Regions from separate parts of the Streptomyces halobius genome, predicted to be linked through region 2. Evidence: riboswitches for the same ligand, from Rfam matches in the RefSeq annotation. Region 2 holds a riboswitch; the other holds the start of a gene.
What was found. A riboswitch is a leader RNA that binds a small molecule or an ion and turns the genes downstream of it on or off. The one in region 2 is predicted to bind S-adenosylmethionine.

Region 1 (7,118 bases), 3.0 Mb from region 2:
TCATCTTCGGCGGGGAGTTCCCGGGCCACGACATCATTCCGCGGTTCTTCACGATCCACGTACTGCTGTTGCCGGGCATCATGCTGGGTCTGCTGGTGGCACACCTGATCCTGGTCTTCTACCACAAGCACACGCAGTTCCCGGGTGCCGGAAAGACCAACAACAACGTCGTCGGTATGCCGCTGCTGCCGGTCTACATGGCCAAGGCCGGAGGCTTCTTCTTCCTGGTCTTCGGTGTGATCACGGTGATCGCGGGGATCGCCAGCATCAACCCGGTGTGGGCGATCGGCCCCTACCGAGCCGACCAGGTGTCCACCGGCGCCCAGCCCGACTGGTATATGGGCTTCGCCGAGGGCCTGGTGCGTGTCATGCCGGGCTGGGAGTGGGACTTCTGGGGTCACACCCTCAACTTCGGTGTGCTGATCCCGATCCTGGTCTTCCCGCTGGTCCTGATCGCCATCGCGGTCTACCCGTTCGTCGAGTCCTGGGTGCGGGGCGACAAGCGCGAGCACCACATCCTGGACCGTCCGCGCAACGCCCCGACCCGTACCGCCTTCGGTGTGGCCTGGCTGGTCGCGTACTTCGTGATGCTGGTCGGTGGCGGTAACGACCTGTGGGCGACGCACTTCCACCTGTCGATCAATTCCATCACCTGGTTCGTCCGGATCGCGTTCTTCGCCGGGCCGGTGCTGGCCTTCATCGCCACCAAGCGGATCTGCATGGGTCTGCAGCGGCGCGACCGGGACAAGGTGCTGCACGGACGCGAGTCCGGGGTCATCAAGCGGCTGCCGCACGGTGAGTTCATCGAGGTCCACGAGCCGCTCGACCAGGAGCAGCTGCATGTGCTCACCCAGCACGAGCAGCCCGAGCCGATCGAGCTCGGCCCGGAGGTCGACGAGAACGGCGTCAAGCGGAAGATCACCCGGAGGCAGAAGCTGCGCGCCAAGCTCTCCCAGGGCTACTACGGGAAGGACAATGTCATCCCGAAGGCCGCGGTGGAGGAGTACCAGGAGATCACCAGCGGCCACGGCCACCACTGATCACCGCGGCGCCTCGGCACCGTAGGCAACGCCACCCAGAGGGCCCCGTCCGTCGTTCGGACGGGGCCCTCCGGCGTGTCCGGGGGTCGGTAGGGTGACGGTGAGAGCAGGAGACGAACCAGGAGTGTGGACCATGAACGCGGTGACCCCGGTAGGCGGCGACGGCGTGGCGGCCCACACCTGGCCGGGCCTCCTGAACGCCCTGCTCGACGGCCGGGACCTCACCGCGGACGACACCGCCTGGGCGATGGACAGGATCATGCGGGGCGAGGCCGGCGACGCCCAGATCGCCGGCTTCGCGGTGGCCCTGCGGGCCAAGGGCGAAACCGTCGCCGAGATCTCCGGCCTCGTCCGGGCCATGTACGAACACGCCCGGCTGATCGAGGTGCCGGGGCCGAGCGTGGACATCGTCGGCACCGGCGGCGACGGCGCCAAGACCGTCAACATCTCCACCATGTCGTCGATCGTGGTGGCCGGTACCGGCGCGAAGGTCGTCAAGCACGGCAACCGCGCCGCGTCGTCCGCCAGCGGCGCCTCCGACGTCCTGGAGAAGCTCGGCGTCAACCTCGATCTCACCCCGGAGCGGGTCACCGAGGTCGCCGAGGAAGCCGGCATCACCTTCTGCTTCGCGGTGAGGTTCCATCCCGCGCTGCGGCATGTCGCCCCCGCCCGGGGCCAGCTCGGCATCCGTACGACCTTCAATGTGCTGGGCCCGCTGACCAACCCGGCGAAGGTCCGGGCCCAGGCCACCGGTGTCGCGGACACCCGGATGGCGCCGATCCTGGCCGGGGTGCTCGCCGAGCGCGGCTCGTCGGCCCTGGTGTTCCGCGGGGACGACGGCCTGGACGAGCTGACGACGACGGCGACCTCCCGGGTGTGGATCGTTCGGGACGGCACGGTGCGCGAGGAGTCCTTCGACCCCCGGGACGCCGGGATCCCCCTGGTGCCGGTGGAGGCGCTGCGCGGCGCGGACGCGTCGTACAACGCGGATGTGGCGCGCCGGGTGCTGGACGGCGAGACCGGGCCGGTGCGGGACGCGGTGCTGCTGAACTCCGCGGCGGCGCTGGTGGCCTTGGAGCCCACGGACGCCCCGCTCGCGGAGCAGATCCGGGCGGGTGTCGAGAAGGCCGCCGAGTCGGTCGACTCCGGGGCGGCGAAGCGGGCGCTGGAGCGCTGGGTGGCCGCCAGCAACCGGTGAGCGGAGCGGCGCCGCGCCGCATGTGACGCAGGGCCCAGTCCGCCATACGGACTGGGCCCTTGCGCGTAAACGCTCTTGTGGCATGATTCTGCGCAGGTCACGAGTGACAGTGCGACAGGCCCCGGCCCGCTGTCCGGCAACCCTCCTTCCGTGGCGGGGTGCCCCGGGTGATGACCGGGCCGCAGGCAGCGAGGTCTGCGGCAAGCGCGGATCCCTCGCCAGGGATCCTGGTCTTCGAGGGAGCTCCTTCCGTGATTCAGCGAATGCGATAGGGCCGACGGCCCCTTTTCCGCACCCTTTTTCTCTCCACGCTGCGGCGCCACGCCCTGCCCTTGTCACACCCCTGCACGCGTGCGTCCGCAGCGAATTCGCTTACCTCTTACGGGAGATCGCCATGCCTGTTTCCGCTGTTGCCGCCGACCGTTCCGTTTGTGCCCCGCTGCCGGTTCTGGGAAGGGATGTCCGCGTCCCGCTCGTGACCGGCGGCGAAGTCGACTACGCCGCGCTGGACTACGCCGCCAGCGCGCCGGCGCTGCAACGGGTCTGGGACGACGTCGCCGCCTACGCGCCCTACTACGGCAGCGTGCACCGCGGCGCCGGATACCTCTCGCAGCTCTCCACCGACCTCTTCGAGAACAGCCGCGCCACCATCGCCGCCTTCCTCGGCTGCCGCATCGAAGGGGGCCGGGGCGAAGCCCCGTCGGGCAAGGGTGGTGGGGGGCGACGGGAGGGCGACCAGGTCGTCTTCACCCGCTCCACCACCGACTCCCTCAACCTCCTCGCGTCCGCACTCCCGGACCGCACCCGGGTGTTCGTCTTCGAGACCGAGCACCACGCCTCGCTGCTGCCGTGGGAGCGGCGCCCGGACACCGCCGTGACCTACCTGAACGCACCGCGCACCCCGCAGCAGGCGGTGGACACCCTGGAGCAGGCGCTGGCCGCACGCGACCCCTACGGCCCCGCGCTGGTGTGCGTCACCGGCGCTTCGAACGTCACCGGTGAGCTCTGGCCCGTCAAGGAGCTGGCCGCCGCCGCCCACGCGCACGGCGCCCGCATCGTGCTCGACGCCGCGCAGCTGGCGCCCCACCACCCCGTCGACATCACCGAACTGGACGTCGACTGGGTCGCCTTCTCCGGTCACAAGCTGTACGCGCCGTTCGGGGCCGGTGTGCTGGCCGGCCGGGCGGACTGGCTGCAGGCGGCCGAGCCGTATCTCGCGGGCGGCGGCGCGAGCCGCACGGTGGCCCGCCGTACGGACGGCGGCGTGGACGTCGAGTGGCACACCACCGCGGCCCGGCACGAGGCCGGCTCGCCCAACGTCATCGGCGCGTACGCCATCGCCGCCGCCTGCCAGGCGCTGACCGAGGCCGGGTTCGACGGCCTGGTCGCGCGCGAGCAGCAGCTGATCACCCGGCTCCGGGAGGGCCTGGCCGAGGTGCCCGAGGTGCGCGTCCTCTCGCTCTTCGGCGAGGACGCGGCGCGGGTGGGTGTCCTCTCCTTCGTCGTCGAGGGGTGGAACAGCTCGCACTTTGCGGCTGCGCTGTCCGCGGAGTACGGCATCGGCGTGCGCGACGGCCTGTTCTGCGCGCATCCGCTCGTGCGGACCCTGCTGGGCAGCGCGCCGGAGGAACCGGGGGAGTGCGGCGCCCCGGAGGCCGCCCCCGGCGAGAAGTCGCTGAACGCGATCCGGGTGAGCTTCGGCGCCGGGACGCCGGACGAACATGTGGAGCGGTTCGTCCGGGCGGTCGGGGAGTTGGTCGCCGACGGTGCGCGCTGGAAGTACGGCACGCAGGACGGCCGTTGCGTTCCGCTGCGCTTTGCCTGAGCCGACGTCTTTGGCTGTCCCGCCGTTGCTCCTCCACGCCGTTCGGGCAGTGGGGGAGCAACGGCGAAACACCCCGCGGCGGGGAAGCCGGAAACGTCGGCGAACCCCCGCCGCAGGCGCACCTCTCACGGCGGGGAGGCCGAAGACGGCGCAGGCTCGCCGCCGGCGCAACCAGCACGGCGGGACAGCCGGAACGTCGGCTCGGGCAAAGCGCAGCGGACAGCCGAAAACGTGGGGCTCGGACGCTACGCGTCCAAGCCGATGGCGAACGCCGCCTCCAAGTCATGCTGCGAATACGTCCGAAACGCGATATGCGTCTCGGTCGAGACGACGCCCGGGATCCTGCTGATCCGGCCGGGGATGACATCCGCGAGCTCGTCGTGCTCGGCGACCCTCACCATGGCGATCAAGTCGTGCGCCCCGGTAACCGAATACACCTCGCTGACCCCCTCCAGCGCGGCGATCTTCTCGGCGATCTCCGGGATCTGGTCCACGCTGGTCTTGATGAGCACGATCGACGTGATCACGGCTGGCTCTCTCCCTCGGTGGCCGGGTCGTTTCCCCTGGTGGGCACCACACTATCCCTCCCGTAGCGGACCCATGCGTACAGGAAGCCGAGCGCGAAGCCGACCACATGCGCCAGGTAGGCGACTCCGGGGCCGTTGGGGTCGTCCTGCGCGGCCTGCCACTGCAGGACGAACCAGAAGAGCAGCACGATCCAGGCGGGGAAGCGCAGCGGCAGGAAGAACAGGAACGGGAAGACGCTGGTCACCCGGGCCCTGGGGAAGAGGTAGAGGAAGGCGCCCAGGATGCCGGAGATCGAGCCGGAGGCGCCGACCAGGGTCTGGCCGGAGGTGGCGTGCGCGGCGGCGTAGCCGAGCAGTGCCAGATAGCCGGTGCCGAGGTAGAAGGCGAGGAACGGCAGCCGGCCCATCCGCTGCTCGGTCATGGCTCCGAAGACGTACAGGAACAGCATGTTGCCGAGCAGGTGCAGCCAGCTGCCGTGCACGAACAGCGCGGTCAGCGGGGTGACCAGGGCCCGTACCGAGCCGCTCCACAGGTCGGCCGGGATCACACCCCAGCGCTCGAAATAGGCGGTCTGGGCGTGCAGCAGGGCATCGCCGGTGCCGTATATCCGGGTGAGGCCCGAGGCGGGGCCGATGACGAAGAGTGCGCAGCACAGGGCGGTCAGCAGATGCGTCATCCGGGAGAACACCGAGGTCAGGGATCTGGCCGGACGGGGCGGCCGGGGGAAGCCGGGGGAACGGAAGAAGGGGGACGGCGCCGTCATGAGGTGATCATGACTCAATGCCGGGCAATCGGGACAGAGCGCCTCGCCGCGTCCCGCGTCCTGGGCAGCGCCCGCACCCGCCCGCCGTCAGGCCGTAGGGTTACAGGCAGTACTTTGCGTACTTCCGCAGTCCGACGGCGTACCGCGTGAACCGCGCAGCAGCACGAGATCGACGAGCACGAAAGAGGACGAGACGATGGCTGTTCCCCTGCCGACGGCCGAAACCCGGTGGCGTTGCACGCTGTGCGGCAACCTCACGCGTTTCGATGTGACCCGCCGTTCCAAGGTCGTGGAGTACGTCCACCTGGACCTGGCGGGGGAGCCGAAGGTGGAGGAGCGCGACGTGCTCACCGAGAGCATCGAGTCCGTGCGCTGCCGCTGGTGCAACGCGGTCGACCAGGTCGAGCTGGTGGACCGGCCGGGCGCGAGCGCCTGAGATCGGAGCGATGCAGCCGTGGTGGAACGTCCGGAAAGGGAGCGGGGAGCGGAGCCTGTCGACGCATCCGAGGGTGCGGCCGACGAGGTGCTCGACCGTCCGCTGCCGGAGGGCGTACGGCGCCGGGTCGTGGCGCTCACCGCGGAGTCGTTCGGCGGCCTGACCGTCGCCGAACTGCCGCCCCCCTTGCGGCAGTACGCCCGTTTCACCCCGACCCGCCGGGCCAAGTTCGCGGGGAACGCGATGGCCGCCGCGCTGGAGAGCGACCCGGTCTTCCGGCAGCGGATCGCCGGCAAGCTCCGCGAGGCCCAGCCGGAGCTCGCCGAGGCGCTGGACGGGGGCACCGCGCCCGCGGCCGCCGACCCGTTGGATGTCGCCGCGGCCGCCTATGTGCTGCGTCCCGAAGGCTGGGTCAAGCTGGTCGCGGCGGCCGGTGAGGAGGCCCAGCGGGCCCGCGCCGAGCGGGCCGGCCAGGAGGCCGAGCGGGAGCTGAACCGGCTGCGCGAGGAGCTGGCGCGGGCGCGTACGGAGGCCCGTGCGGATGCCGAGCGGATCCGGGGCGACCTGGACGCCGTCCGCAAGGAGAACGAGTCGCTGCAGCGCAAGCTGCGCAGGGCGCAGAGCGACGTCAAGCGCGGTGAGGCCGCGGTGCGCAAGGCCGAGGCCGCGCTGGAGGCCCAGCGGTCCCAGGCCGCGACGGAGAAGACCGCGACGGACAGCGAGGTGCGCCGGCTCAAGGCCCGGGTCGCCGAGGTCGAGGCGGCGTTGGAGACCAGCCGGCGGGCCGCTCGCGAGGGCCGCAGCGTCGAGGACATGCGGCTGCGGCTGCTGCTGGACACGGTGCTGGACGCGGCCCAGGGGCTGCGCCGCGAGCTGGCGCTGCCGCCCGCGAGCGTGCATCCGGCGGACACCGTCGACGCGGTGGCGCCGGGCAAGATGACGCCGAAGGACATCGCGACACGCGCGCTGTCGGAGACGGACCCGGCGCTGCTCGACCAGCTTCTGGCCCTGCCGCAGGCGCATTTGGTGGTGGACGGCTACAACGTCACCAAAACCGGCTATCCCACCATGCCCTTGGACAAACAGCGGCTGCGGCTGCTGGGCGGGCTCGCGGTGCTGGCGGCGCAGACCGGCGCGGAGATGACCTGTGTTTTCGACGGTGCGGAGCTGGCGGCGCCGGTGCTGCTCGCGCCGCCGCGCGGGGTGCGGGTGCTGTTCAGCAAACCGGGCGTAACGGCCGATGAGTTGATTCGTCAGCTGGTAAGGGCCGAACCGCCCGGCCGTCCGGTCGTCGTGGTCTCCACGGACCGGGAAGTGGCCGACGGTGT
Region 2 (7,118 bases):
AGACCGCCATCGAAACCAAGGGCGGCCGCGCCATCGCCGTCCACACCCGCCGAGCCGACGATCCCCAGGGCGCCTTCGAGCAGCTGCGTGCCCCGCTCGCCGCGCTCGCCGAACGCCATGGCCTGATCGTCGAGCCCGGCCGGCTGGTCCTGGAACTGCGCCCGCCGGGCATGGACAAGGGCGTCGCCCTCGCCGACTGGGTCCGCGAAACCGGCGCCGCCACCGTCCTCTACGCGGGTGACGACCTCGGCGACCTGGCCGCCTTCGGCGCCGTCGACAAGCTCCGCTCCGACGGCCTCACCGGCGTCCTGGTGTGCAGCGGCAGCAACGAGGTCACCGAGCTCGCCGAACGCGCCGACCTGGTGGTCGACGGCCCGGCAGGCGTCGTCGCCCTGCTCGAAGCCCTCGCGGACGAACTTGCCGCACAGGGCTAGGGCCTGACCCACCGCTCAGGCCCCGCGGGAGTCCGAGGGTGCTAGGCCCCCTCCAGACCCTTCAACGCCTCCAGCTGGTCCAGGAACCACCGGTCCGGTGGCAGCGCGGTGGCGGCCGCGGCCAGCCGCGCGGTGCGTTCGGCGCGCTCGCCGTGGTCCATCGACAGCGCCGTGTGCAGGGCGTCCGCGGTGGCGGCGATGTCGTACGGATTGACGACGAGGGCGTCCTGGCCGAGCTCCGCGTACGCCCCTGCCTCCCGTGACAGCACCAGCGCGCACCCGTCGTCGGACACCACCGGGATCTCCTTCGCGACCAGATTCATCCCGTCCCGGATCGGGTTCACCAGCGCCACGTCCGCGAGCCGATAGGCGGCCAGCGACCGGGCGAAGTCGTCCTTGACGTGCAGCTCGACCGGCTGCCAATCCACCGTGCCGTACTCCGCGTTGATCTCCTCGGCCAGCCGGCCGACCTGCGCGGTGTACTCCCGGTAGACGGCCAGATCCTGCCGCGAGGGGTAGGCGAACGCGATGTGCACCACCCGTTCGTGCCACTCGGGACGGTCGGCCAGCAGCCGCCGGTACGCCAGCAGCCCCCGCACGATGTTCTTGGACAGTTCGGTGCGGTCGACCCGCACGATCGTCCTGCGGTCCGTCCCGCCGATCTGCTCCCGCAGCGTCGCCATCCGCTCGTCGACGTCCGGCCGGTGCGCCCGCTCCCGCAGAAAGCCTGCGTCGGCGCCGAGACCGTGCACCCCGATCCCGGTCCGGCGCGGCTTGTGCGCCGGCGGCGTCGAGACGACGTACGGCGCCCCGTCGCGCGGCCAGTAGGCGTCGCAGTCCGTGCCGAGCGCCTGCCGGGCGCAGCCCATGAACGCCCGCGCCCACCGCTCGGTCAGGAAGTTCGCCCGGTCCGCGCCGAGGATCCCCACCGCCAGCTTCCGCTGGATGTCGTCGGGCAGCATCGCGAAGTACTCGGGCGGCGCCCACGGCGTATGCGAGAAGTGCGCGATCCGCAGGTCGGGACGGCGGTCGCGGAGCATCCCCGGCACCAGCGCCAGGTGGTAGTCCTGCACCAGGACCGCCGCGCTCGGTGCCGCCGCATCGGCCAGCGCGTCCGCGAACGCCGTGTTGTAGTGCTCGTACGCCGACCACTGCGCGCGGAACTCCGCGTCGAAGATCGGCTCCATCGGCGTCCGGTAGAGCATGTGGTGGACGAACCACAGCACGGAGTTCGCGACGCCGTTATAGGCGGCGGCGTACACCTCCGCCGGAATGTCCAGCATCCGGACACGCTGTCCGCCGGTGTCGCCCGGATCCAGCGCGCCACCGCTCCGCCGTACCGCCTCCCGGTCACCGTCACCCAGCGCGGCACACACCCACAGCGCAGCCGTGCCGGGCCCGATGGCCGACAGCCCCGAGACCAGCCCGCCGCCGCCCCGCTTGGCGGACAGCGCGCCGTCCGCCCCCAGGGCGTACGAGACCGGACCGCGGTTGGACGCGACGAGTACCTGGGCACCACTGCGCTCGGAGGCCATGCCGCGAGATTAACCCGCGGCACAACCGCGCAAACGTACGCCGCCGGTCATGCCGCGCGCCGCCTCGCGTACTCGGGAATTTCGGCCATCGGAGGGCGCTCCTCGGTGTCCACCTCGGTCGTGCGGGCGATGAAACCGTTCTCGCCCCGGTCGAACTGGGTGAGCCGTGGGCGCACCAAGTGTCCTCGGGTGAGGCGGAGTTGGGCGGTGCGGTAGATCGCGGCGGCCATCCGGCCGAGGGCCTGACCGCCCTGGTGACGATGCTTGCGCACCCCCACATCGACCTGCGCCAGCGCATCGAGGCCGACCGTGTGCAGCGCGTCGACCAGCAGGCCCAGCTCCACGCCGTAGCCGACCGGGAACGGCAGCCGCTCCAGAAGCGAGCGACGGGCCGCGTACTCACCGCCGAGCGGCTGCACGAAGCCGGCCAGCTGCGGCCAGTGCAGATTGAGCAGCGGGCGGGCGACCAGCTCGGTCACCCGGCCCCCCTGGCCGGCCCCCGCGGGCCCCCCGAACCCGGCCTCCAGCGGTCGGTCGTACATCGCCTTCACAAACTGGATGTCCGGATCGGTGAGCAGCGGTCCGACGATCCCGGAGACGAAGGAGGACGAGAACTCCCGCAGATCGGCGTCGACGAAACAGATGATGTCGCCGCCGGTGACGAGCAGCGAGCGCCACAGCACCTCGCCCTTGCCGGGGAGGGCCGGGATCCGCGGCAGGACGCCGTCCCGGTGGACGACCCGCGCGCCGGCCGCCGCCGCGACCTCGGCCGTCCGGTCGGTGGACCCCGAGTCCAGCACCACCAGCTCGTCGACGAGCGGCACCGTCTCCGTCATCAGCTCACCGCGGATCGCCGCGACGATCACCCCGACGGTCGCCTCCTCGTCGAGCGCGGGCAGCACTACGCTGACCGTCCGGCCGGTCTGCCGCTTGGCGTCCAGCAGCCGGCCGAGCGGGCGGTCGGCCGCGGACCAGGAGCGGCTGCTGAGCCAGCGCTCCACCTCTTCCAGCACGTCTACGACTCCTCGGTGGCCACCCGGTTGGGGGCCGGTATGTGATCCATCTCGCGGATCGGACGACTATCTCAACTGTCAGTGCCTTCGGTTACAGTCTTGAACAACGCGGATGACCGTCGCATGTCGGGGGCACCGCGCCATAAACGCCTGGGTTTCGGCCCAGCGCCATACCGCTCATCCAGAGGGGCAGAGGGATACGGCCCGTTGAAGCCCCGGCAACCCTCCAGCCGGTCTCCGCCGCAGTGCAGCTACTAGCGCGCGCGAGGCTCCCGGCTAGGGAAGGTGCCAAATCCGTCTCGTGGCGAGATGCGCCTCGAGGAAGATGAGGAGAAAGGGCCTCGCCTCCATGGCTGTGCAAGTCACCGAAAGCACGTCCGCAAGCACCTCCACCGTCGCTCTTGGGCCCGCCGCCGCGCTGTCCTGCCGCGAGTGCGGACAGCGTTTCGATCTCGGTCCCCTCTTCGCCTGCCAGGAATGTTTCGGGCCGCTCGAAGTGGCATACGACCTGCCGACCGGCGGGCCGGATCACACAGAAGCCCTGCGGAAGCGGATCGAGGCCGGCCCGGACAACATCTGGCGCTACGCCCCGCTGCTGCCCGTCCCCGCCGACGTCGCCGACAAGCCCAACCTCAACCCCGGCTTCACCAAACTGGTCAAGGCCGACAACCTCGCCCGCGAGCTGGGCGTCACCGGCGGTCTGCACGTCAAGGACGACTCCGGCAACCCGACGCACTCCTTCAAGGACCGCGTCGTCGCCATCGCCGTCGAGGCCGCCCGCGCCTTCGGCTTCACCACTCTCTCCTGCTCCTCGACCGGCAACCTCGCGGGCGCGGTCGGCGCCGCGGCCCGGCGCGCCGGCTTCAAGTCCTGTGTCTTCATCCCGCACGACCTGGAGGCCGGCAAGGTCGTCATGGCCGCGGTCTACGGCGGCGACCTGGTCGGCATCGAGGGCAACTACGACGACGTCAACCGCTTCTGCTCGGAACTCATCGGCGACCCGCTGGGCGAGGGCTGGGGCTTCGTCAACGTCAACCTGCGCCCCTACTACGGCGAGGGTTCCAAGACGCTCGCGTACGAGATCTGCGAGCAGCTGGGCTGGCGGCTGCCGGACCAGATCGTCATCCCGATCGCCTCGGGCTCGCAGCTCACCAAGATCGACAAGGGGCTGAAGGAGCTGATCAAGCTCGGCCTGGTCGAGGACAGGCCGTACAAGATCTTCGGCGCCCAGGCGGAGGGCTGCTCGCCGGTGTCGACGGCCTTCAAGGCGGGCCACGACGTCGTACGGCCCCAGAAGCCGAACACCATCGCCAAGTCGCTGGCGATCGGCAACCCGGCCGACGGGCCGTATGTTCTCGACATCGCGCGCCGTACGGGCGGTGCGGTGGAGGATGTCAACGACGCACAGGTCGTGGACGCGATCAAGCTGCTGGCCCGGACGGAGGGGATCTTCGCGGAGACCGCGGGCGGTGTGACCGTCGGCGTGACGAAGAAGCTCATCGAGAACGGTGTGCTCGACCCGTCCCTGACCACCGTCGTCCTGAACACCGGTGACGGCCTCAAGACGCTTGACGCCGTCGCTCCGACCACCGGGCCCACGGCCACCATCAGTCCGAGCCTGGACGCGTTCCGCGCGGCCGGCCTGGCCGGCTGAGCCCCCGAACCCGCACCTCGTACTCCTCGCACCCCGCTGGAAGGCAGAACCCATGAGCGTCAAGGTCCGCATCCCCACCATCCTCCGCACGTACACCGGCGGCGAGGCCGAGGTCACCGCCGAGGGCGCGACCCTCTCCGAGGTCATCGCCGATCTGGAGACGAACCACCAGGGCATCGCGGCCCGTGTGCTGGACGACGCGGGCAAGCTGCGCCGCTTCGTGAACGTGTACGTCAACGACGACGACGTCCGTTTTGAACAGGGTCTGGAGACGCCGACGCCGGACGGCACCGGTATCTCGATCATTCCGGCGGTGGCCGGAGGGTGCTGATTCAAGCCATCCCCTCCGTCGCCTGACTGGAATTACCCCGTACGCAGCAAAGCGGACGGGGTAATTCCATGTTTCGAAAGGCGCTACCATCATGGCGATCCCTCTCCGTGCGCGTGCCGAACGCATATGAGACCGCGGTGAGTTGCGTCCAAAGCGTGTGCGATATTTGTCGACTATGCGCGTTATGCCCGGCCCGACTTGCCCGGGAATAACGGGAGTTCGCGGCATATTGCCGATTCCTCGTCGCCGGAATTCTCGTCCGATTGACCTGTTGCGCTGGGCATCGAGGCAGATACATTCAGCGGCGGTCGACGCGTTCCGGCGCACACCCCACAGGCCATTCAAGGGGTGAGGTCTGACCCGGGTCCGCGGAGTGCGGTCCTGTGCAAGGGCCAGTAATAGGGGAGTTAGGCATGGCTCAGGGCACCGTCAAGTGGTTCAACGCGGAGAAGGGGTACGGCTTCATCGCGGTCGACGGTGGTGCGGATGTTTTCGTCCACTACAGCGCGATTCAGATGGACGGCTACCGCACCCTTGAGGAGGGGCAGCGGGTCGAGTTCGAAATCTCGCAGGGCCAGAAGGGGCCGCAGGCGGACATGGTCCGGGTGACGGCCTGAAGCGCCGACCGACTGCAGCGTTGTGGAGACCCGCGCCCTGCTGGGGTGCGGGTCTTCTGCGTATCCCGGTGCCCGCCGTTCAGGCCGCTTGTGCCCGCCCGTCGTAGCCGCTTGCACTCGATGGCCCCGAGTGCTAATCATTGCGTTAGCACTCTCCGGGTGAGAGTGACAGATCAGGACCGACTCGGTGAGGTCGGCAGGCCGGTGGGGCAAGGAACCGCAGGCTCGCAGACCGTCCGTCGCGGGCGCCGGCGCGGTCCGGAGCAATCCACCCCTGTCCGGGAGGACCACTTCACATGGCCAAGATCATCGCGTTCGACGAGGAGGCACGGCGCGGTCTCGAGCGCGGGATGAACCAGCTCGCCGACGCCGTCAAGGTCACCCTCGGCCCCAAGGGCCGTAACGTCGTCCTCGAGAAGAAGTGGGGTGCCCCCACGATCACCAACGATGGTGTGTCCATCGCCAAGGAGATCGAGCTCGAGGACGCGTACGAGAAGATCGGTGCCGAGCTGGTCAAGGAGGTCGCGAAGAAGACGGACGACGTCGCCGGTGACGGCACGACGACCGCGACCGTCCTGGCCCAGGCGCTGGTCAAGGAGGGCCTGCGCAACGTCGCCGCCGGCGCCAACCCGATGGCGCTCAAGCGCGGTATCGAGGCGGCCACCGAGGCCGTCTCCGCCGCTCTGCTGGAGCAGGCGAAGGATGTGGAGACCAAGGAGCAGATCGCCTCCACCGCCTCCATCTCCGCCGCCGACACCCAGATCGGCGAGCTCATCGCCGAGGCGATGGACAAGGTCGGCAAGGAAGGCGTCATCACCGTCGAGGAGTCCCAGACCTTCGGTCTGGAGCTGGAGCTCACCGAGGGTATGCGCTTCGACAAGGGCTACATCTCGGCGTACTTCGCGACCGACATGGAGCGCATGGAGGCCGCGCTCGACGACCCGTACATCCTCATCGTCAACTCCAAGATCGGCAACGTGAAGGACCTGCTGCCGCTCCTGGAGAAGGTCATGCAGTCCGGCAAGCCGCTGCTGATCATCGCCGAGGACGTCGAGGGCGAGGCCCTGTCGACCCTGGTCGTCAACAAGATCCGTGGCACCTTCAAGTCCGTCGCCGTCAAGGCCCCGGGCTTCGGCGACCGCCGCAAGGCCATGCTCGGTGACATCGCCATCCTCACCGGTGGCACCGTCATCTCCGAGGAGGTCGGCCTCAAGCTGGAGAACGCCGGTCTCGACCTGCTGGGCCGCGCCCGCAAGGTCGTCATCACCAAGGACGAGACCACCATCGTCGACGGTGCCGGTGACAGCGACCAGGTCCAGGGCCGCGTCAACCAGATCCGCGCCGAGATCGAGAACAGCGACTCGGACTACGACCGCGAGAAGCTCCAGGAGCGTCTGGCGAAGCTGGCCGGCGGCGTGGCCGTCATCAAGGCCGGTGCCGCGACCGAGGTCGAGCTCAAGGAGCGCAAGCACCGCATCGAGGACGCCGTGCGCAATGCGAAGGCGGCCGTCGAGGAGGGCATCGTCGCCGGTGG

Region 1: linked by a shared signal. The riboswitch ahead of K9S39_RS32210 (aminotransferase class V-fold PLP-dependent enzyme) and the one ahead of thrC (threonine synthase) in region 2 are both predicted to bind S-adenosylmethionine.

Annotation. Positions count from the first base shown of each region.
Region 1 is NZ_CP086322.1:7,093,692-7,100,809, forward strand. It holds gene qcrB (cytochrome bc1 complex cytochrome b subunit) at 1-1,040, shown strand, start outside; gene trpD (anthranilate phosphoribosyltransferase) at 1,174-2,238, shown strand; SAM riboswitch class IV at 2,334-2,451, shown strand; gene K9S39_RS32210 (aminotransferase class V-fold PLP-dependent enzyme) at 2,633-4,063, shown strand; gene K9S39_RS32215 (Lrp/AsnC family transcriptional regulator) at 4,309-4,590, opposite strand; gene K9S39_RS32220 (rhomboid family intramembrane serine protease) at 4,587-5,267, opposite strand; gene K9S39_RS32225 (hypothetical protein) at 5,551-5,790, shown strand; gene K9S39_RS32230 (NYN domain-containing protein) at 5,809-7,118, shown strand, end outside.
Region 2 is NZ_CP086322.1:4,123,518-4,130,635, reverse strand. It holds gene otsB (trehalose-phosphatase) at 1-434, shown strand, start outside; gene K9S39_RS18670 (alpha,alpha-trehalose-phosphate synthase (UDP-forming)) at 476-1,969, opposite strand; gene K9S39_RS18665 (glucosyl-3-phosphoglycerate synthase) at 2,017-2,982, opposite strand; SAM riboswitch class I at 3,157-3,314, shown strand; gene thrC (threonine synthase) at 3,332-4,636, shown strand; gene K9S39_RS18655 (MoaD/ThiS family protein) at 4,689-4,967, shown strand; gene K9S39_RS18650 (cold-shock protein) at 5,381-5,584, shown strand; gene groL (chaperonin GroEL) at 5,881-7,118, shown strand, end outside.